3 regions of the Lysinibacillus sp. NPDC097868 genome follow, and region 2 is predicted to be linked to each of the others. Evidence: riboswitches for the same ligand, from Rfam matches in the RefSeq annotation. Region 2 holds a riboswitch; each other region holds the start of a gene.
What was found. A riboswitch is a leader RNA that binds a small molecule or an ion and turns the genes downstream of it on or off. The one in region 2 is predicted to bind S-adenosylmethionine.
Positions count from the first base shown of each region.

Region 1: linked by a shared signal. The riboswitch ahead of metA (homoserine O-acetyltransferase MetA) and the one ahead of ACIQXJ_RS23445 (bifunctional homocysteine S-methyltransferase/methylenetetrahydrofolate reductase) in region 2 are both predicted to bind S-adenosylmethionine.
Region 3: linked by a shared signal. The riboswitch ahead of ACIQXJ_RS09875 (YezD family protein) and the one ahead of ACIQXJ_RS23445 (bifunctional homocysteine S-methyltransferase/methylenetetrahydrofolate reductase) in region 2 are both predicted to bind S-adenosylmethionine.

Region 1 is NZ_JBIWBS010000001.1:1,596,663-1,604,677, reverse strand. It holds gene phaZ (intracellular short-chain-length polyhydroxyalkanoate depolymerase) at 1-441, shown strand, start outside; gene fabG (3-oxoacyl-ACP reductase FabG) at 425-1,156, shown strand; gene ACIQXJ_RS07860 (class I adenylate-forming enzyme family protein) at 1,174-2,640, shown strand; gene ACIQXJ_RS07855 (YhdT family protein) at 2,836-3,099, shown strand; gene panF (sodium/pantothenate symporter) at 3,099-4,544, shown strand; gene ACIQXJ_RS07845 (nucleotide excision repair endonuclease) at 4,644-5,015, opposite strand; SAM riboswitch class I at 5,336-5,445, shown strand; gene metA (homoserine O-acetyltransferase MetA) at 5,550-6,485, shown strand; gene ACIQXJ_RS07835 (GerAB/ArcD/ProY family transporter) at 6,569-7,876, opposite strand; gene ACIQXJ_RS07830 (hypothetical protein) at 7,903-8,015, opposite strand, start outside.
Region 2 is NZ_JBIWBS010000009.1:51,107-59,121, forward strand. It holds gene ACIQXJ_RS23425 (YdcF family protein) at 1-554, shown strand, start outside; gene ACIQXJ_RS23430 (SEL1-like repeat protein) at 628-1,914, shown strand; gene ACIQXJ_RS23435 (methyl-accepting chemotaxis protein) at 2,588-3,877, shown strand; gene hemG (protoporphyrinogen oxidase) at 4,396-5,784, shown strand; SAM riboswitch class I at 5,910-6,009, shown strand; gene ACIQXJ_RS23445 (bifunctional homocysteine S-methyltransferase/methylenetetrahydrofolate reductase) at 6,101-7,948, shown strand; gene metH (methionine synthase) at 7,941-8,015, shown strand, end outside.
Region 3 is NZ_JBIWBS010000001.1:1,990,009-1,998,023, forward strand. It holds gene ACIQXJ_RS09840 (ABC transporter substrate-binding protein) at 1-287, opposite strand, end outside; gene ACIQXJ_RS09845 (dihydrodipicolinate synthase family protein) at 433-1,344, opposite strand; gene ACIQXJ_RS09850 (PucR family transcriptional regulator) at 1,706-2,608, shown strand; gene ACIQXJ_RS09855 (ABC transporter ATP-binding protein) at 2,713-3,870, shown strand; gene ACIQXJ_RS09860 (hypothetical protein) at 4,070-4,609, opposite strand; gene ACIQXJ_RS09865 (hypothetical protein) at 4,624-4,869, opposite strand; gene ACIQXJ_RS09870 (flavin reductase family protein) at 5,225-5,713, shown strand; gene ACIQXJ_RS09875 (YezD family protein) at 5,920-6,075, opposite strand; SAM riboswitch class I at 6,149-6,246, opposite strand; gene ACIQXJ_RS09880 (phosphopantothenoylcysteine decarboxylase domain-containing protein) at 6,461-7,135, opposite strand; gene ACIQXJ_RS09885 (LysR family transcriptional regulator) at 7,233-8,015, opposite strand, start outside.

The sequences.
Region 1 (8,015 bases), on a different contig from region 2:
AAGACAGTACAAGGTTTCTATGATAGCAAAAATGCGCAAGGCTTAAAATCTATTTGGGATGCACTGATTTATACAGAGCAAAAGCCAGATTCCGTTCACTATGATGAATATGTAGAAGATATGCTGACGCAAAGAAATCTAGCTGAAGTATATCATGCATTAAATACATTTAATATGAGTGCAGTCGACAATGAAGTAGCAAAAGGGACGAACGAAGTACAACAAATTAACATTCCTATTTTAGTGTTAAGAGGAGACCGAGATTTAGTCATAACAGAGCAAATGAATGATGAAACAATGCTCGATTTACCTAAGCATACGCAGTTTGTCAGCTTAAAAAATTGTGGTCATTCTCCTCTAATTGATGATTTACAGCAACTTACATTAGAAATCGAAACATTTTTACAATTTGGAGGGGAACATAATGCGCTTACACAATAAAGTAGCAATTATTACTGGGGCTGCAAACGGCATCGGATTTGCAGCTGCAGAACGGTTTATTGAAGAAGGAGCCATTGTTTTTATTGCTGATTTTGATGACAATGCAGGGATTAACGCAGCCAATCAACTAGGTGAAAAAGCTATGTTTGTGCAGGTTGATGTTGCTGACAGAGACAGTGTAAAAAGGCTTGTGACAACAGTAATTGCGCATGCTGGACGTATTGATATTTTAGTCAATAACGCAGGTATAACGCGTGATGCAATGCTGACAAAAATGACGGAGGATCAATTTCAGCAAGTGCTTGATGTGAACCTATCAGGGGTCTTCCACTGCACACAAGAGGTTAGCCCTCATATGGTTGCTGCTGGATACGGTAAAATTATTAATACTTCCTCTGTAAGTGGGGTTTATGGAAATGTTGGTCAAACAAATTATGCTGCGACAAAGGCTGCGATTATAGGTATGACGAAAACATGGGCAAAAGAGCTTGGGCGTAAAGGGATTAACGTAAATGCTGTAGCTCCAGGCTTTACAGAGACAGATATGGTTAAAAAGATGCCTGAACCAGTGCTAGAAAAAATGCGTTCGATTGTGCCGCTTCAAAGATTAGGAACACCGAGGGATATCGCGAATGCTTATTTATTTTTAGCATCTGAAGAGGCTTCCTATGTCCATGGTCATACTCTCCATGTGGATGGCGCTATTATGATGTGATAAAGGAGGAGTTCAAGATGTTTGCAGAGCAAGCTTGGATTTTAAATCGTGCATCTTTAACACCGCATCGTTTAGCATTAGTTAACCTAGAAACAAAGGAACAATGGACATATCAAGAGTTAACACATGAAATTGCAAAATGGAGCTGTTTTTTCGAAGAACAAGGTTTACAGACGGGTAGTCGTGTAGCGGTTTTTGCTAGAAATAACATGCATCTATTTGCCATTTTATTTGCTTGTGGATTGCGAGGGCTTATTTATGTCCCTTTAAATTGGCGCCTGAATACGAAGGAACTAAACGAAATTATTGCAGATGCTACCCCTTCCTTGCTTCTTTATGATCAGGCCATTCGTTGTCCTTTACAACTAAAAAATATGTATCCAATCCAACAAGTTCCGCAATCAGCAACTGTTCCTAGCACGATAGAAATGGATTTAAATGAACCTTGGCTAATGATTTATACAGGTGGCACTACCGGTAAAGCAAAGGGGGTAGTTCTGTCCTTTAATTCTGTTAATTGGAATGCAATTAATACAATTATTAGTTGGGGGCTAAGTGAAGAAGACTGCACGCTAAACTATATGCCGATGTTCCATACAGGGGGGCTAAATGCTTTATCCATCCCGTTGCTTATGGCAGGCGGTACGGTTGTAATTGGAGATAAGTTCGAAGCGGAAACGGCTCTTATAGCAATAAATCATTATAAGACAACCATTTCTTTATTTGTGCCAACAATGTATCAGGCAATGATATCAACAAATTACTTCCAGATAAGTAGTTTTCCATCTGTGAAAGTGTTCTTATCTGGCGGGGCACCGTGTCCACTTCCAATATATGATGCATTTTTTAACAAGGGACTTTATTTTAAAGAAGGCTATGGATTAACGGAGGCTGGGCCGAATAATTTTTATATCTCTCGTGAAGATGCCTATTTAAAAAAAGGAGCAGTAGGGAAAAGCATGCAATTTAATGAAGCAAAAATTATGAATAAAGAGGGGAAAAATTGCACTGCTCATGAGGTAGGAGAGTTATTTGTCAGAGGCAAGCATATGTTTAGATTTTATTGGAATAATCAGCAGGAAACTGATAATACGATACGTGATGGGTGGTTAAGGACCGGTGATTTAGCCACAATGGATGAGGATGGTTATTTCTATATTGTTGGTCGTAGGAAAGAAATGATAATTAGCGGTGGTGAAAATGTTTATCCACAAGAGGTAGAGCAATGTTTATTACGTCATAACCTCGTAAAAGAAGCGGCAGTCATCGGGGTACCGGATAACTATTGGGGCGAAATTGTAACGGCATTTATTGTTTGCCAACATGAGACAGATACGCTAGTTGACGAAGTGGAGGCACTATGTCGAAACGAATTAGGTCACTACAAAATCCCTAAAAAAATTATTATTATTGATGAATTGCCAAAAACAATCGTTGGCAAAATCGACAAAAAAGCGCTTCAAATGCATTTGAAAAGTTCTTGATCATAGAAAGTAAATGAGGAAACGCCGAGGGTTGGGCGAAATCGGCAATAAGGCAAAAAAGCTGCAAAAGACTTACAAAATACTTCATTCAACAGGAATTGTTCGCTAACTTTCGTTTTTTTTATCTATTTTTTCGCAAAGCTTCCCATAATACCTACATACCAGTAAAATAGAGTAGGTTAGGGGGATTCTATATTGAAAGATCAACGCTTTAAAATTGCGCATCGTGAAGCGCTCATTGGCATTGGACTTGTAATTGTCAACTTTGCTATTTGGTACGGCTTTGCATATGGCCTAGGCTCGGGGGATCCAACAAAATATACGTATGTTTGGGGTTTCCCTGCTTGGTTTTTCTATAGTTGTATCGCTGGAACAGCTTTTATGATTGTCTTAATTTGGCTCGTCCTAAAACTCTTTTTCAAAGATGTTCCATTTGAAGATGGGGAGGTGGATGAATAATGCATTGGCAAGTTATTTTTCCACTCTTCATATTTTTAATTATCATTTTTGGAATAGGTATATGGGCGAATAAACATGTCCGTTCATCGAACTCGTTTTTACAGGAATATTTTCTTGGTGGTCGTGAAATGGGAGGCTTTATTCTAGCAATGACCATGATTGCCACTTACGGAAGCGCAAGTAGTTTTATTGGTGGACCAGGTGTCGCTTATAATAAGGGACTTGGATGGGTACTGTTAGCGATGGCGCAACTACCTGCGGGTTATTTTGTATTAATGATTTTAGGCAAGAAATTTGCGATAATCGCTCGCCGTTATCAAGCGATTACATTAATTGATTTTTTACGTGAACGCTATAACAGTCATGTCATCGTGATTTTATCTGCAATTAGTATTATTGTCTTTTTATTTTCTGCGATGATGGCACAGTGGGTAGGTGGAGCGCGCTTAATTGAATCATTAACTGGTTTAAATTATACTTCGGCACTCTTTATTTTTGCAGCGTCGGTATTAATTTATGTTATTATCGGGGGCTTCCGAGCTGTAGCTTTAACGGATACGGTACAAGGTTCGATAATGGTAATTGGTACTGTTATTTTACTAATTGGGACAATCGTTGCGGGCGGGGGAATTGATCAAATTATGACATCCCTTGTTGCAGAAAATCCAAAACTCGTGACCCCATTTGGTGCAGAAGGAGAACTTACTCCGTTGTATGTCTCTACATTTTGGATTTTAATAGGAATTGGTGTAGTTGGGCTACCTCAAATTGCAGTTCGTGCTATGAGCTATAAAGATTCAAAAAGTATGCATTTAGCGATTATTATTGGCACCATCGCCATTGGGACAATTATGTTCGGTATGCACCTAATTGGTGTGCTAGCGCGTCCAGTAATGCCAGGCATTGAAATTGGCGATAAGGTGATGCCACTACTAACGTTAAAAGTTTTACCGCCATTTTTAGCGGGTATTGTTTTAGCAGCACCAATGGCAGCAACGATGTCTACGGTTAATGCGTTGCTCATGTTAGTTAGTTCAACAGTCGTGAAGGATATTTATTTAAATTACGTGAAGCCAACTGCCAGCGATGGAGAGATTAAGCGCGCCAGCTTCATCGTAACTACAGTAATTGGTTTGGCGGTCGTTGTATTTGCGTTAAATCCTCCAGACTTACTTGTGTGGCTCAATTTATTTGCATTTGGGGGCCTAGAAGCGGTCTTTATTTGGTCAGTTGTCCTAGGCTTATATTGGAAAAAGGCTAATAAATACGGCGCTATTGCTTCCATGATTACGGGCATGACGTTATATATTGTAATCGATCGCTTTTATCCGTCAATCTTTGGCATGCATACAGTGACAATCCCAATAGTGGCTTCATTCATTATTTTTGTCATCGTAAGTTACCTAACAGCTAATAAATTTAAAGATGAAAAAATATTTATTTAAATATTAAAATACCTTGGGAGAACAAAGCTCTCAGGGTATTTTGCATTTTTGAAGTAGAAAAAGAAAAACCGTTAGCATGTTTCATGCTAACGGCATTTGTTAATAAAATACTTTTTCAAGATTATATTTTGCACGGAATGTGTTAATTGCGTAAGTTTCGTAAATTTCACGTTCCATTGGATCATCAATTTCATATACTTCAATTTTGAAAATTTCATCACGGTATTTTTTCATTGGTGATACATTATCTTCAAAATGCTTTTTAATGCGTTGACGAATTTTACGCGCTTTCCCTACAAACAATAGCTCGTTTTTTTCGTTGTAGAATAAGAAAATGCCACCTTTTTCGCGAGTGATTTTATGGAAATCAATAAAACCATGGAATGGCGGGATTTCTACATCCCCAGGTTTTAATACTTGCTCACGTTGACGAATTACTAAGTCTGGTTTTGGGAGTTCAATTTTAATCAAAATATTCACGTTCCTCTCTGTTACTAAAGGTATATGTTAACATAATACCTCTTTGATTACCATTACGATTTATTTGTATAAAAATCTATTTACTGCGCATAGCTGTAATCGGGGGTGATTTGTCATTTCTTTGTCATCTAATTAGGCTAATAGATGGTAAAAATGATTTTTAAGCCGTATTTACGTAACTTACAAAAGCTTTAGGTAGAATTGATTATAGTGTTTAACAAAAAATATGCTTCCATTCATTTAAATACTAAATATTCTATGTATTATTGAAATTCTTAATCGTTCATGATACAATTCTTTTTAATTAAATAATCTTATCAAGAGAAGCTGAGGGATTTGGCCCGATGACGCTTCAGCAACCTCTAACAATGTTAGAAAGGTGCTACTTCCACCAAAGGATTTTTCCTTTGAGAGATAAGAGTGAACGTGATAATTATCCTTCTCATTCTTGCTCTAAAGGAATGAGGGGGATTTTTTAATTTTAATTAGATAGAGAGAAAAAATTAACGAAAAGGGGAATTCAACATGCCTATTAATATTCCAAAAAACTTACCAGCTGGAGAACATTTACGTGGAGAAAAGATATTCGTAATGGAAGAAGACCGCGCCAAAACGCAACAAATTCGTCCTTTAAATATTTTAATTTTTAATTTAATGCCAGAAAAAGAAAAGACAGAGCTACAATTACTGCGATTGCTCGGTAATACACCATTACAAGTGAATATTACATTTTTAAATACAGCAACACACGAATCAAAAAATGTTAGTAAATCACATTTACAGCTATTTTATTCAACGTTTAAAGAGATTCGCCATCGTCGCTTTGACGGTATGATTATTACGGGGGCTCCTGTTGAAAAAATGGCATTTGAAGAAGTGAATTATTGGGAAGAAATCTCAGAAATAATGGATTGGTCCGTGAAAAATGTTACGTCCGTTATGCATATATGCTGGGGTGCACAAGCTGCGTTATATCACCATTATGGTATCGGTAAATTTGAACTGCCAGAAAAATGTTCTGGCGTATATTCACATGTCATTACCGATTTAACAGTCGATCTAGTGCGTGGCTTTAGTGATTTATTTACAGCGCCACATTCACGCTATACATCGGTTTCCATTGATGAAGTACGTAAGCACCCAGATTTACGCTTACTGTCCTATTCAGAAGATGCTGGCGTCTTTATCGTGCAGTCAAAGGATAATAAGAACATAATGATTACAGGTCACTTAGAATACGACGCGACAACATTAGCTGATGAATATTACCGTGATGTTGAAAAAGGAATTGATATTGCGATTCCTGTTAACTATTTCCCGAATAATAATCCTTCTAATGAGCCGATTAATACATGGCGAGCACATACGCATTTACTATTTTCAAATTGGCTTAACTATTATGTTTATCAAGAAACACCGTACGAATGGGACTTTGTTGATGAAATTGAATACCATATTTAATTTGGAACAATTAACATACCGTTTTACAGTTAGAAAAACCACATTTCTCATTAAAAGTGAGAAATGTGGTTTTTGTTGTTAACTTATTGAGATTCGGACGAGTTTGGTTTGGTAGCATCTTGCTGCACTTTTGATTCTTGTTGTTCTTCTTTTGGAGCTTGCTGCACTTTTGATTCTTGTTGTTCTTCTTTTGGAGCTTGCTGCACTTTCGATTCTTGTTGTTCTTTTGAATTTTGCTTGTCTTTTGATTGTTGTTCTTGAGATTCTTGCTGATTACTTGAAGAGCTTTGACTGTCTTCTTTCTTTTTTATTTTGCGAATTTTTGCGACTGTTAGTAACAACAATGGAAGTAAAACAGTTAATAATCCTGAATATAACGGCCAAATATTCTCATTATAATTATTAGAATGGACGATATTCGGGTGAGCAATTTGAGCCAGTGCAACCATACATAATCCAAGTGGTAAAATGAGTGGGCGAGGATCTTTTATTTTAAATATTTGTCCTATGCCAAGTACCGTTGCGTAAAAATAAATGAATGTCCGAATGTAAATGGATATAATCCACATAACAGCCATGATAATTTCCACTCTTTGGAAAAAATCTCCTATCGAAATTCTTTGAGCTAGCGCATAGCTTGGAAATGTCTTAATTGATGTATTAGTTGAGCCAAGAACGAGTGTTGAAAGGGTAATAATGAGAATTAAGACAATTCCGCCTAGTAGTGTGCCGATATAATATCCTTTTTGAGCTGCTTTATGTACATTGACTCCAGAAGGGAAAAACATAAGCAACACAGCAAGTGGGAAAGAAAAAACACTCGTAAAGTTTAGCGTACCTACGATTAATGATTTTGTGTCTGTTTCATAGACTGGCATAATATTTTCTATATTGATTTGAGGGGAAATACAAATAATAAAAATAATAAAAATTAACATAAATATTGGAAATAGTATTTCCACAGAACGTGCAAAAACTTCAATCCCTAAATACGACGCGAAAACGATAATAATTGTAAATAAAACAGCAAAGGTCAGAGTAGGCGTTTCGGGCATCACTTCCGTTTGCATAAAAATTCCGATGAAATATAATAATTCGCCTGCTGAAAAAAAGGTTAAAGACATAAAACAAAGCGATGTCAAAGTACCGATGAATTTGCCGAAAATTTTTCCATTTGCTTCAATAAACGTAAGGTTTGGAGTTTGATTTCCTAATGATACAAAGAGCTTTATTAATAAAAAGCTTAATAGTACACCAATAGCCGCTCCAATCCACGCATCCTGGCTGAGTTTTTCTGTAATACTTGCTGGCACAATTAATATAGCTGTTCCAATTGAATAGAGAAGGGTAATGACTGTAAATTGTCTTGCGCTAATGAGTTGTTTATCCATCGTACACTACCCTTTCTTTTCATTTTTTATTGAAAAAGTGTAAGTAACAATTTTCTAAGGGGCGTTAAAATAAATGTAATGAAATCTAAAGGGCTGGGAATGTTCTTTTTTAATCCAATGGCAATATTTAATGCCGCTC
Region 2 (8,015 bases):
TTACACCAATAACATACGAGCCGCGTTATATTATTGTGCTCGGATCAGGCCTTATCGGAGACAAAGTTCCCCCTCTGCTAGCAAGTCGTTTAGATGAAGCTGTTAAGCAATATAAAAAATATGGGGAACGTCCGTTTATTATCGTCTCTGGTGGGCGTGGAAGTGATGAAAAAGTTTCAGAAGCGTTTGCGATGGAAACATATATAATAGATGAATACCAAATACCGCATCGTAAAATATTGATGGAAGATAAATCAACAAATACAGAACAGAATATGGCTTTCTCTAAAGCAATTATGGATGCGCATGCGCAAGGAAGGAAATATCGATCCCTTTTTGTTACGAATAACTTCCACGTATTTCGCGCAAGTATTTATGCAAGAAGGGCAAAGTTAGATGCACAAGGTGTAGGTTCTAAAACAGCGTTGTATTATATACCTAACGCTTTTACTCGGGAATTTATCGGTTTATTAGAAATGTATAAATGGGTACATGTAACGGTCTTTTTCGTCATTACATTATTAATAGGACTCATGTTAAGAGCATATGTGTAACCATTCTTGAACTGCCTTCCATATAATAGTATCAAGGCAGTTTTTTTACATAGTGTGCAAGGGGGGAAAACAAATGTATGGGCAATTTTTAGCAAAGCAAAATAAGGAACGAACGGAGTCCTTACAACAGCTAACACATATACAGAATACATGGTTTGCACAAAATTTATCTTTACTCATTTTGGATGAAGTACAACTGACGACCTTGCAAAAAATGCTGTATCAAGTTATTCAAGGATTGTTAAGAAAAAAACAACAACGTCATTTGCAAATTGTACATCCAGAGCAAACACAAACTGTACAAGATAATGTTTTAACACTGTTAGCAGAATATGATGACTTATTGCGTGAGGCAATACCACTCCCTATTTATATTTTAATATGGCAAATTACTTCTTTAGAGAAGTTAGCTTATACAACAGAAGTTGTGGATGATGTTCTCGATATACTGGAATGGTTTGTTATGAGACAAGACGAAGCGGTAGAACTATTTGAAGAAGAAGATTTAGATCATGAAGAAATCATTGATTTATACAAAGCAGCCATTGAAGAACAAGATGCAGATGCCCAGTTTGAGCTAGGAGAATATTATAGTACAAACGATGATACACCTTTCCAGCCAGAAAAATCGATAAAATGGTTTGAACTAGCAGCAAAACAAAGTAATGCAGATGCTCAATATGCACTTGGTAACTATTATTTTGAGGGCATAGGTGTAGACGAGAATTATGATCGAGCGTTCCAATTGTATGAAGCAGCTGCGAATCAGGGGCATGCAGATGCAGCTAATAACTTAGCTGATATGTATTTTAATGGGGAAAGCGTATCAGAAAATATGGTGCTTGCTAAGAAATGGTTTGATGTTGCAGCAACACAAGGTGTGGCAGAGGCAATGTTTACATTAGGTATTATACATGAGCAAGGACTAGGGATTGCTATAGATGAGCAGCAGGCATTTAACTTCTATAAAAAAGCGGCTGAGGCAGGCTATGTTGAAGCGGAATATAGGCTTGGTGGAATCTATTTAGAAGGTCATTTAGGGCAAACTCGTGATGTAAATCGAGGTTTATATTGGTTTGAAAGAGCTGCAGAACAATATCATGTAGATGCATTTTATGATTTGGGCTTTATTTGGAGCAAGGGGTTAACGGGAATCCGTAATATTGAAAAAGGTATTCATTGGTTCAAGCAAGCGGCACTTCAAGGAGATCCTGAAGCAAAATTACAACTTGGCCACATTTACAATAAAGGTGAAGGCATATCACGGAATATTAAAGAAGCGAAGAAATGGTATGGACTTGCTGCAGAAGCAGGAATAGAAGAAGCGTCTCAATTACTTGAGGAGTTAGATAATTTGTAAAACCCGAATGTTGTTATACTGGAATTACCCGCAATGGTTAGTTATAAACTAGCCATTGCGGGTTTTTTGCTGTTATAAAGAAAATAATGCTTTTACGTCATTACAAAGAAATAAGTACACAATGGATTAAATCTTTGCATAATTGGTCAATTATTAGAGTGGTTATTTAAAACTATTTATTAACCATATCACTATTGGTCTTTTTGAACCATTTTTAGATGTGGTTTTAGGTTAAATGACCTCGTTGGAATAAATAAATGATAGATAGTGAAATTGCTGATACTTAATTATGCTCGGAGTAATTCAAACAATATTCTTTAATTAGTAAAAAGACCGTCGATATAGCTAACGAAAAATGTTGAATTAGTAATTTTATCACATTTCCATGATGGATAACTTTTTTGTTTAGTATTAAATATTATAGTGATAAATGGTAAAATATAGGTTAAAATAAATTGACAATTATATTTAAAGTGTATAATGTAAATGAGTAATTTTAAAATGTAAAATTAATGAATTATTGATTATTATGATGTTATTTTGTTATATTATTTTCTTGTTAATTTATTAGCGGTCGTGGTATTTTTTCGTATATTTATAAATATATTTGGGTAAACGGAAATAGATTATGCTCAGCTCTTCAAAAGAACTCGTATATGAAAGAGGGAAAAGTGTGATTTTTCAAAAACAGAAAAAGGCAATGGCATTAGATTTACAACAATACTCAGTGACAATGGATGTTCCGAACTCACGAACATTGGTGAAGCAGATTGAAATGTTAAATTTGACCAAATTAGATTTACAATATTTAAAGGCTTTTAAACCATTTGTTGAGGACAACATTAATCAAATCGTTGACCGATTTTATGGAATGATTGGAACTGAGCAAAGTTTAGTAGATATTATTAATAAACATAGTTCTGTAGATAAGTTGAAGGTCACATTGCGTCGGCATATTATTGAAATGTTTAACGGTACAATAGATGAAGAGTTTTATAAAAGACGAGTAAGTATCGCAAAAGTACATGTACATATCGGCCTTAGAACACAATGGTATATTTGTGCTTTCCAAGATTTAGCCATTTCATTTATTGACTTGGTAGAAAAACATGTAGAACATCCTATGGACCAATTTAATACAATTCGTGCAATCTCTAAAATTTCTAATTTTGAGCAGCAGCTTGTATTAGAGGCTTTTGAAAGTACAGTCGAACGCCTAAAGGAAAATGTAGAACGTGAGAAAGAGGCAGTTGAGAGAAAAATCGTGGAATCTTCAGAGGGTCTTGCTGCAATTTCTCAAGAAACAAATGCCTCATTCCATCAATTAAATAATCAATCACATGAGATTAAGGAATTGGCGAAAAGATCATTACAGGTCAGTACGCTAGCTGAAAGTCAGGCGATTGAAGGTCGGGAACGTCTACAACATCAATCGAAAAATATGAGTAACATTATTCAATCAGTAGATGATATTACAGACAATATTAAGCAATTGACAGAAATGTCTAAGGAAATGGAAGAGATTATGAATGTTGTGACGAACATTGCAAATCAAACAAATTTATTAGCTTTAAATGCAGCGATTGAAGCAGCTCGTGCTGGAGAAGCGGGGAAAGGCTTTAGTGTTGTAGCAGATGAAGTTCGTAAATTATCTAGTCAAACAAAGGAATCTGTCACATCCGTAGCTAAATTATTAGAAAAAACGACGGAGCGAACGGATAATCTTGCCTACACGCTTAGTCATATTCAGGAAGAAGTTGCGTCAGGTGAGGAAAACATGTCTCAAACTGAGGGGCAATTTAACAAAATTTTAGATGCTATGACACAAGCTAAGTGTCAAAATGATCGCATGGAAAAAGAAGTGCTGGCTGTGGCTCAGATTCTTAATGAGCTTGGACTTGCATTTAATGAAGTCACAAATTCAGCAGATAAATTAGCGAATGTTGCACAAAACTTAAACTAATTTAATGATTTCATAAAATGGGGCTTAAATGTCCTCTAAATAAAACTTAATTTAAAATCCGCTTTTGCTTTCCTCAGGTAGGATAGGAGCTTTATGGTCTTTGTGCTCTTGCCCTCCTTTACGGAAAACGAAGTGGATTTTTATTTGTATCGGAAGAAGGGTGACAGGCACTCAAACAATTTCAAGTTTTGCATTTTAAGACTAACTAAGTAAAAATCCCCGAAAACTTTTGGAGAACGCACGCACTGTAAGCCGCAATAAACCACGCCACAGGCGACTGTTACGGCTCATAGTGTGCCTGCGAAAAGCGCAGTGAATATTTGCGCTATAGGAAGCCAAAGTTATGCTAGGTGTCAGGCACTCAAACAATTTACCCGTAGTTGAATCAACGGCAGTATTCTTCTATTTATTTTTTGAGTGCTTCATTTTTGCTAAATTTGTAATGGGTTGAACGTAAATGTTTGCAAAAACAGTTTATACTAATAGGAGATAAATAAAGAAATTAGGGGCGATTCTTCATGGAAACAATAGTTGTATTAGGTGGCGGAATTACAGGTTTATGTACGATGCATTATCTACAACGTCAAGTATTGGAGAAAAAAATAGATGTAAACCTAGTACTTGTTGAAAAAAATGCATACTTAGGTGGAAAGCTACACTCCGCATATGACCATGGTTTTATAATGGAAACGGGCGCTGATTCAATTGTAGCTCGTCATAAAGGCGTCATGGAGCTAGTACAGGAGCTTAATTTTGAACAGGAGCTAGTGTACAACGAAACAGGAGTATCTTATATCTATACAAACGACGAATTACATGCAATACCAGCTGATTCAACATTCGGTATTCCTATGAGTTTAGCATCTCTGGAAGCAAGTACGCTTGTATCAGAAGCTGGTAAGCAAATCGCATTACAGGACTTAACGATGCCGAATAAAGGTTTTACTAAAGAAAGCTCCATAGGCGAGTTTTTAACGTATTACTTAGGTGAAGAGCTTGTGCAAAATCAAATAGCGCCAGTATTAGCAGGAGTATATTCTGGTGACCTACATCAACTTTCGATTGCTTCTACATTGCCGTACTTAATCGATTATAAAGATGATTACGGTAGCATCATCAAGGGGTTTGATGCAAATCGCGAACAATTTATGAAAGCTTCCAATAAAAAGTTTGTTTCATTTAAAAAAGGCTTATCGTCTCTGATTGATCGACTTGAAGAAACGTTAACAGAAGTAGAAATGATCAAGGGCGTAGCAACAACAAGTGTAAAGAAACATGAAGGGCAATATACAATTACATTAGCAAATAGTAGAAAGCTTGAGGCTGATCACGTTGTATTAGCGCTGCCGAATGAAGCGGTGAAAAACTTATTACAGGACCCATCGTTAGATCATTATTTTAAGGAATTTACTACAGCTTCAGCAATAACAATTTACCTAGGTTTTGATGTACCGGATGCAGTGCTACCAGCAGATGGAACAGGCTTTATTGTGTCACATAATTCAAATGTCCAATGCAATGCAGCAACTTGGACAAGTCGAAAATGGAAGCATACATCTGCTAATAGTAAATTGCTTGTACGACTCTTTTATAAGAGCATCAATCCTGCGTATGAACAATTATGTAAGATGACAGATGAAGAACTAGCTGCTGTCGCATTAGACGATGTAAAGAAAAGTTTAGGGATTGATGAAAAGCCAACTGTAGTTAATGTTGCGAAATGGATTGATCAAATGCCAAAATACGATTTAGCACATCATGAGGCATTGAAGGGCTTAACAGCTGAGCTTGCAGAAAGCTATCCAAATTTATCGATTGCAGGCTGCTCTTATTTCGGAGTAGGCATTGGTGCTTGTATTCAAAATGGTAAAAAAATAGGCGAAGAACTTGCAGAAAAACTAGTATAACCGTAAAATAAATGCGAAAATTTGATATTTTTCTGGAGAAATCTCCTTTGTTGAGTGAAATAGTCTTGACTCTATCGCCTGTAAACGATATGATTCTTTTAATTATTTGAAAAATTCATACTACATTCTTATCGAGAGAAGCCGAGGGACTGGCCCTATGAAGCTTCAGCAACCAACTTATGTCAGGTGCTAAATCCAGAAGACCTTTTTGGTCGAAGATGAGAAGGAAAAACAATTACGATTCGTTAAAGCCTTCTTTTTTGTAAAAGAAGGCTTTTTATATTTTTGGATACAAGGAAAGTGAGGGTTACGTTTTATGGGATTGCTAGAAAAGTTAAAAACACATGTGTTAACTGCAGATGGTGCCATTGGTACTGTATTATATGGCTACGGCTTGGAGTACTGCCATGAAGAAATGAATGTACAGAGACCGAAATTGATTGAAAAAATCCATAAAGAATATATTGCTGCTGGTGCAGATGTGATTCAGACAAATACTTACGGTGCTAATGCTATTAAATTAGCACGCTACGGTTTAGAATCGCGAGTTCAGCAGTTTAATGAAGCGGCAATCACGATTGCAAAACGTGCCGCAGCAGATGGCGGACAATTTGTGTTAGGCACAATTGGGGGCATCCGTGGTATTCGTAAAAGTGATGCAACATTAGAGGAAATTTTATCGACAGTTGAAGAGCAAGCAAATGTGTTACTTGCAGGCAATCCAGATGGCCTTTTACTTGAAACGTATTATGATTTCGAAGAGTTAAGCGCAACGTTGAAAATGTTACGTGCCAAAACAAAGCTACCAATTATTGCGCAGGTGTCGATGCATGAACCAGGCGTGTTACAAAATGGAATGGCATTAAATCAAGCATTGCACGAGCTAGAAGCTCTTGGTGCAGACGTAGTAGGCGTGAATTGTCGTTTAGGGCCGCATCATACAATTCAAGCATTTGAAGGAGTTGAGCTTCCTGAAAAAGCATTTATGTCTGCATATCCAAATGCATCCTTGCTAGATTTAGAGGATGGGCGTGTCGTATATGAGTCAGAAGCAGATTATTTTGGTCGTGCCGCAGTTGCACTAGTTGACCAAGGTGTTCGTTTAATCGGTGGTTGCTGTGGAACAACACCAAAGCACATAGCAGCAGCGAAAAAATATTTAGAAGAGTTAACACCTATTGAAGAAAAGTTTGCTAAGCCTGAAAAAGTACAGGTTGTACGTGAAGCAGAGCCTGCAACGTATGAGCCATTGCATGAGAAGGTAAAGCGCGAGCGTTCGGTTATCGTGGAGTTAGACACACCGAGACATTTAGAAATTGACGGCTTTATTCAAGGTGCGAAAAAATTATATGAAGCAGGCGCTGATGTAGTGATGATGGCAGATAATTCACTCGCATCGCCCCGCATTAGTAATGTGGCAATGGGTGCGTTATTGAAGGAAACGCACGGTGTCCGGCCATTAACGCATATAACGTGCCGTGACCGTAATTTAATTGGATTACAGTCACATTTGATGGGCTTAAATGCACTTGGCATTCATGATATTCTAGCAGTTACTGGAGATCCGACTAAGGTAGGTGATTTCCCGGGTGCCACAAGCGTTTATGATGTATCTTCTATGGAACTAATCCAGCTGATTAAACAGTTGAATGAAGGTATTTCATTTTCTGGAAAGCCACTTCGTAAAAAGGCAAACTTCTCTGTAGCGGCAGCATTTAACCCGAATGTACGTGTACTAGACCGAGCAGTGGCTCGACTAGAGAAAAAGATAGAGCATGGTGCGGATTACTTTATTTCTCAACCAGTTTATACGAAAGAAAAAATCATTGAAATTTATGAGGCAACTAAGCATTTAGATGCACCAATTTATATTGGTATTATGCCAGTAACGAGCTATAAGAGCGCTGAGTTTTTACATCATGAAGTACCAGGTATCAAACTATCTGACGATGCACTGTCACGTATGAAGGCATGTGGTGAAGATAAGGAACGTTCAACATTAGAAGGGATTGCAATTGCTAAAGAGTTAGTAGAAGTAGCTGCAGAGTATTTCAATGGTATTTACTTAATTACACCGTTTTTACGCTATGATATGACGCTAGAGTTAATGAAATTTATTGAGCAATTGGATGAACAGAAAAAAGGGGTAAGTATAGATGGCTAAGCACTTGATTGAAGAGCAACTAGAGAAACGAATATTAATTCTGGATGGCGCAATGGGTACAATGCTT
Region 3 (8,015 bases), on a different contig from region 2:
TCATCACGTTGATCTCCTGCAATAACTTCTACATTAACCTTTACTTTGTGGTCCTTATACTCAGCAGCAAATCGCTCCCCTGCATGTTTGAAAAAGCTATCATAATCGGCTCCATCTTCTGAAGAATCCAAAACACCTTTCCACTGTGGAGTTAACCAAACTTTTAATTCTACCTCATCAGAAGAACTAGATTTAGAACTATCTGTAGAATTACTTGTACAACCAGCTAGCACTGAGAGTACAAACAAAATTGCTATTGCGGTTGCTAGATAACGCCTTTTAAACATAAACTACTCCCCCTTAATAATTTAATTTACAAATTAAAATTACCTTTATGAAAGACAAGCCAAGTAATAAGCTTGTGACCTCCCTCCTAATGCGAAACAACTTCCCATTGCTTTGAGAAATTCAATACTTTGAATCTCTTTTTAGCTACTCTTTGTACTTTAATATTGTTTGATCGATTAACGCTTTAATGCCTGCTACTTTATTTAAATCCTCACCAGATACTGGCTCTAATGGGCCTCTTACACTGCCAATAGTAACCCCGTTTAATTTTAAAACTTCTTTAATCGTTGAATACATGGAACCATTTAATGAACATAAAGCTACGATAATATCATTAATATCATGCTGAATTTTTCTCGCATTTGCGAAATCCCCGTTTGATACAAATTCCTCTGCTTTGATAAACAGTTCCGGCATCGCGCCATATGTTCCACCAATCCCACTATCTGCACCAATTACTCTACCTGAAACATATTGTTCATCGGGTCCATTAAATACAATAAAATCTTCACCTGCAGTTGACTTAAATCTTTCAATATCCATAACTGGCATCGAAGAATTTTTTACGCCTATCACTTTCTTATTCTCTAATAATTTCTTAAATAGATTGATTGAAAGATCAAATCCCGTTGTTTGAGGGATATTGTAAATAATAAATGGCATATTCGTGGCATCCATAATTTCCGTCCAGTATTTATAAACTGAACTTTCTGAAAATTTAAAGTAAATTGGTGGAATAGCCGAGACAGCATCATAGCCTAATTCCTCAGCATATTTTGCTAAAATAACACTATCCCTTGTCGATGGTGCCCCTACATGAGCAATTAACGTGAGCTTCCCTTTTACATGTTCTGCTACATATTTTAGAGTTGCTTTTCTTTCTTCAAGGCTGTGATAAATACATTCCCCTGAACTTCCACCTACATAAAGACCGTTAACGCCTTTGTTGAATAAATAGTCGCAAAGTTCTTTTGTTCGGTTCTCAGATATTTCTCCTAGATCATCATAACAAGCATAAAAAGCAGGAATGATACCTTTATATTTTTCTAAATTCAACTTTGAACACCACCTAATTAATTTTAATAAAACCTTATGTGACATTACATCACGAAAAATATTACGATACTTCGTAAGCAAAGCATGACCTTATTCGAAACCACCAGCTGTTAACGCTTACAATTAATATTATAACAATTCAAAATAAAATGTAAATAATTTTCTTTATTTTTTTATTTTTTGGAGAAAAATTTCACCTTCTTTAAGCATAAAAAAAGAATTACCCTATAAATGCTACTTTAAATAACTTAATACAGCTGTTATGTAGCGCTTCTCGTCATAACAATTAAATAATGATTAGCGATATTGTTTTACAGTAAGGCTGAAAATTGTTTACAATCAGTCTAAAAAGGAGAAACAAATGCTTGAAAAACTAGAAAATCTTTTTCAAACAGCTTTTACGACTACATATAATGCGCAAGATAATAATCGATATTGGTTCCAAACAGATGATGGCAGGAAATTTGGAATTAGCAAAACGGCCCTTTCCAATTCAGAACACAATCTATTAAAAACTTTATTCCTTCCCGTTGAGCATCTTACTATCGAACAAAATAATTCGAATATTCAGCAGAAGTGGTATGATTTTTTATTTAATGATGCAAAAGAGGTACCGTTTTCACAAGATGTAAAAACATTACGTTTTTTTTATTTCTATTTGAAACAACCAATTGATGATTTCAACAACTTTAAAGAAGCGATTACTGGGGGATTTCAGCAACCAATCATTTTAATGATCAATGACACACAAGGTATGATAATAGACGAAAAGCCACGAGTAGTTTTCGATCAAGAGTCGTTTAATCAGCTAAGTGATACATTAACTAGTGATTTTTTTGTTGAAATTTATAGTTATATCGGTCAACTACATCAAGCAAATTATTTATTGAAAGAAAAATTCGACCATGAATTCCAATGCTTTAACACAATTCATCGTTATGCAAATCGTGAAAAGACAATTACATTTTACGAAGCTTTACCATTATTGATGATTCATTCACCATCGTTCGTAAAAAAAGATATACTGTCCGATCTTTTTATAGAAAGTATTGAAGGACAAGAAATGCTTCATACTATTCAAGTTTTTTTGCAATGTAATTTAAATGCTTCTTTAACGGCAAAAAAGCTCTATATCCATCGCAATAGCCTGCAATATCGATTGGATAAATTTATTGAAAACACTGGTATAGATATTAGGTCCTTTGCAAACGCTGCTTTTGTTTCTCTTGCAATGATACTGTTGAAATCAGAAAATTATCAATAGTTGTACAATGTGCCCAAACATGTTTTGTGTAATGTATACGTATACATTTTACATATTTTTCTCTTATACTCTAAAAAAACACTTACATAAGGGAGATGACGATTTTGGCAGAATTAAAATTACAACATATTTTTAAAATCTATGATAAGAATGTCACAGCAGTAAAGGATTTCAATCTTGATATTGAAGATAAGGAATTTATTGTTTTCGTAGGTCCTTCAGGTTGTGGTAAATCTACTACATTACGTATGGTTGCTGGTTTAGAAGAAATCTCAGAGGGAGATTTAATCATTGATGGAAAGCGAATGAATGATGTAGCGCCTAAAGATCGTGATATCGCCATGGTATTCCAAAACTATGCCTTATACCCACATATGAGCGTATTTGAAAATATGGCATTTGGCTTAAAGCTGCGCAAATTACCGAAAGATGAAATTAATCGCCGCGTGAACGAGGCAGCCCGTATCTTAGGGCTGGAAGAATACTTAAATCGTAAACCGAAAGCACTTTCAGGTGGTCAACGTCAACGTGTCGCTTTAGGACGTGCCATCGTGCGTGATGCAAAAGTCTTTTTAATGGATGAGCCTTTATCAAACTTGGATGCGAAACTTCGCGTACAAATGCGTGCTGAAATCACAAAACTTCATCAACGCTTACAAACAACGACAATTTACGTGACACATGACCAAACAGAAGCCATGACAATGGCTACTCGCCTCGTTGTTATGAAAGATGGCATTATTCAACAAGTAGGTGCACCAAAAGAAGTGTATGAGCAACCGAATAATGTATTTGTCGGCGGCTTTATCGGCTCCCCTGCTATGAACTTCTTTACGGGTACACTTACAGATGGCAAATTCCACATTGGGAATACGTCCATTACTGTGCCACAAGAAAGAATGAAAGACTTACTTGCGCAAGGCTATAACAATAAAGAAGTTATTATGGGTATACGTCCTGAAGATTTCCACGATGAACAAGCATTTATCGAATCAACTCCAGGTTCAAGAGTCGATGTAACAATTGAAGTAGCTGAATTAATGGGCGCAGAGATTATGCTCTATTCACAAATCGAAGGTCATCAATTTATTGCACGTGTAGATTCCAATGCCACTGCTAAACCAGGCCAAGTATTGCCACTGGCATTGGATATGAATAAAGTACACTTCTTCGATAAAGAAACTGAAGATCGTATTATTCCAGGTAATAGTGGACAAAACAAAGGCAACGAAGGCACTGAAAAGCCTGTTGTTGTTGGCTAAGATGGTAGCGAAGTTGGTGACTCCTGTTCATAACAGCACACAATGAAAGGCGGAGGCACTCTGCACAATAGCGAGGGTTATGGCTTACTGTGCTGAGCGGAAAACACCGCCGCAGCGGACATCAACGGTATAGAAAAAGTGTTAGATTGATTCAATCAATCTAACACTTTTTGATTAGTTGCACTCAATATAAATTGTTTCATATCCGGGTTTTTAATTTTTGAATTTTTTCAATTTCGTAGCTATATTTAGTCAAATCAAGTTCTTTTACAAGAACAGTAAAAAAGACTTCAGCACGATTTAAAAAGATACCTAATAGCATTTTTTGTTCAAATTCTAACACATGATCGTCGTTATCAAATAAAAATTGTACTTTTTTATTTTTTAATTGCTTTAATTGTATTTTAACTGGTTGATCAGGAAAATAACTTTTCCCAATGCCGTCCTCTAAGTAATCTTCAATCACATTGACAATATATCCCCATAGCTCAGGGAGATAGTCCCAATATCGAACACCTAAAATTTCTTTATTATAGCATTTAATCGATAACCCACCATCAAGTCTAAGAAGACCGTCTTCTTCTATATATTTATTTTGAGTGTTATTGATAAAAGAAACAAATTCATCCCAATTATCGTTTATGCTTATCGTATATTTATCAGGATTGTTGACTGCATCTTCCAAATCGTCGATAATTCTTTTTACAACAAATTCATTAATTGTTACTACTTCCATCATATATTCACCTCACATTAGTTTTTTGGATATAGTTGTCTAATATGCCCATCTTTAATCCCTAATACGTATTTAACACCATCTACTTGTCCCTCTACTCTGAACATACCATTTGTTCCTTTTTTGGCTAATATCGTATTATTTTGTTTAGCTATATTTAAAGCAATACTTTTTACATCATCTACACTTAAATTTTGATTATAAAACGATTGATTTCCCCTTATTGACCCATCCCAATATTTCGGGTGATGTCGAGTTAACATATGTGATTTGAAAATGCTTAACTCATTCAATAGGCGAAGAATCAATAAATCAAGCATTTTTTATTAAGTAAATACAATTCAAATTTTCAGAAAATTATAATTATAAATTATTGCGGAATTTCTATCATATGTCATTAATATAGTCAATAAATAAAATAAGTATCTCTTTAAAAACCTATATCAAATACCCATATTTAAGATCTCTTTCTCTTTTTAGAAATTTTTATATTATAACAACTGAATAATATACGCTTTACAGTTGCTGGATTATTTTGTAGGCTTTCCTTTATAGCAACAGAAAAATGAGTAAGAACAAACAACCTGTTTTCTCCATAAAATAATAAGAGGTGATTGTATGACGGACAAAGTAACTGCTTTTAAACAGGCTTTAGGTAATTATCCAACAGGTGTCACAGTTGTCACAGCTTACAATGATGTGAATGAACCGATTGGCTTAACGGTCAATTCCTTTGCATCTGTTTCCATAGATCCACTCCTTATCCTATGGTCATTGGACAAAAAATCGCAGCTGCATCCACTTTTTAGTAATACGAACAAATTTGCGGTAAATATTTTAGCGAACGATCAAACACATTTATGTACGGTATTTTCAAGCAAAATCCCTGACCGATTTGCGCAAGTAAAATGGTCTAATTCTTTACATGGTTTGCCAATATTACATGATACTTTAGCTACGCTGCAATGCGAAACATTTAAAAAAATTGATGCAGGAGACCATACGATTTTCATTGGTCATATTTTAGAAATTGATAATGCGCAGAAGGAGCCATTGCTTTATCATCGTAGGCATATTGGTCAAATCCCAACGAGCTTTTACGAATAAAATAAAAAGTAGGCATTTCAAATTTTATTTTGAGATGCCTACTTTTCTTGTTTGTAAGTTAAAAATATTTAGAACAAACTGCCCTTGCGTTCAATATTGGAACATGAACCAAGTTCATTGATGTTGCACATTAACTCAGGACACTATGTGGCGACAATAAGCTTAAAATTTGGTCCCGAGTTAATTTCTCTGCTTCTTTTAAAACTTTACTTTTTTTGAGGAAATCTTTGTTTTTCCAGTCGATTAATTTGGACAATAACTCCATCTTGAATGGTAATTTGCACTTCACCAAATTCTAAATTTTGAATAGCCTTCGCAATAACTTCTAATTTCTTATCATCAATCTTAGACAGTTGAGACATACGATACACCCCTTCTTTTTTTCATACTTTTGTGTATAAAAGAGATCCACGCATCAAGACGATTTGATGCCTCCCCTTATCTCTCAGATAACTTTGCTGGAGTTGGCACCGATTAACTCAGTTGCCGAGACTTCATTATGCCTCATTCCTCCAGACCTCTCGCGATAAGAGTTTACGTTTCTTGGAAATAATTCTATAATTCAGAAAACCTATTGTCAATATAAATATTATAAAACCTAGTTGAATACTATACAATAGCGAAAAAAGGTACATTTTTATTGCTCGAAAATTTCTCGAAATCCAACTTATGATCTTGAAAGCATTAGTATGAATGTTCAAAACATAAAAAAGCTGTGCAGAATTATATATTCTACACAGCTGCTCTTTATTCGTTTTGTAAGTATTCCATTAACACTTTTGCAGTTTCTTGTTTACCAATGACTCTGATAGGTTGTCCTTGTGCGGGTACAATCCAATGTGGCTCTTGTCCGCCATATAAAGATTGTGAACTATTGGCAACCATCAACTGTGCATCTGCTGTTTTCATACGAAGACGTGCACGGGACAGTAAAAACTCCTCATCGTCCGTTGCCTCTAGCTTAAATCCTACTAAAGTGACATTTGGCTGCCAACCCTTTATTTGCCCTAACACTTTTGGTGCTTTTTTAAAGTGAATAACAGGGGGCTCGTCAGACGGCATCTTCCCTGCACCTTCCATTAAATTCCCGGATTGATCGTATACTTTATCAATGACCCAATCAGAGCCTGCAGCTGCCATAATAACGATGTCTACTTGTTCATTTTGTACAGCATGACGAACCTTGTCACTTAAATCTTCAATACCTTCAAAGCGTACTGTACGCATTTTATCTTGATTAATCGGCAGTTGCGCAAAATAGCCATGCATATAGATGACGTCTGCACCTGCGTCTAGAGCTGCTTCAGCCAAATAACAGCCCATTGACCCCTTCGATAAATTCGTATGCCCTCGCACACGATCCCATTTTTCAAGTGTTCCCCCACTTGTAATGAGTACGGTTTTTCCTTGTAATGTCCCCACTCACACTCACCTTTTCTTTTCAAACTATCATTTTTGAAAAATAACAAATTAATAAGCAATCTACATGTTCTATTTTAACGTAAAAAGCTTAAATAACCTATTTCTTATTTTGTTCTTTTAGCCACACACTTAAAATTTCCGCAAACTTTTTAGTTACCGGTGAGGCTTGATGTTTCATCGCTAGCCCTATCGTACGATAACCACCTTGCTTTAGTGGGATAGCCCTTAATGAGGACGGTAATCGGTTAATCACTAATCGAGGTAAAATAGTAATGCCTAAATGGTGTGAAATCATCGAAATAATCCCAACCTCCTCCGATAGCTCAAATCGAATATTCGGTTTAACATGGTACTGCTCTAAAATTACTTTTACATCATTAGTTCCTCGATACGATGTCATTATAAAAGGCATGTCTTCTAGTTCAGTAATATCAATTTCTGAACGATTATAGAGAGAGCTTTGATCAGAAACTATACACAAAAGGGGGTCTTGGACCAATTCGATAAATTGAAATTGCTCCGATTTTTGACCGTTAAGGAAACCAGCGTCAACTTCACCACTTTGTAGCCACTGTTCGATTTCATAATAGTCCCCTTCACGTAACTCTACTTGTATACCTGGAAACTGATTGTCCATAATACGGATAATTTCTGGCATCCAGTTGGAAGAAATACTAGAAATTACACCTATTCGTAATTTCCCTCGAGTTACACCAAGAATATGGGCAGCTTCTTGTTGTAATAATTCGTCCGCATCGAGAACATTTCGCATAGCCCGAAGCATTGTTTGTCCCTCGCTCGTTAATGTCACTCCTGTTCGACTTCGATGAATAAGGGCAAATCCACATTCTTTCTCTAAGCTGGAAACAGCATGACTAAC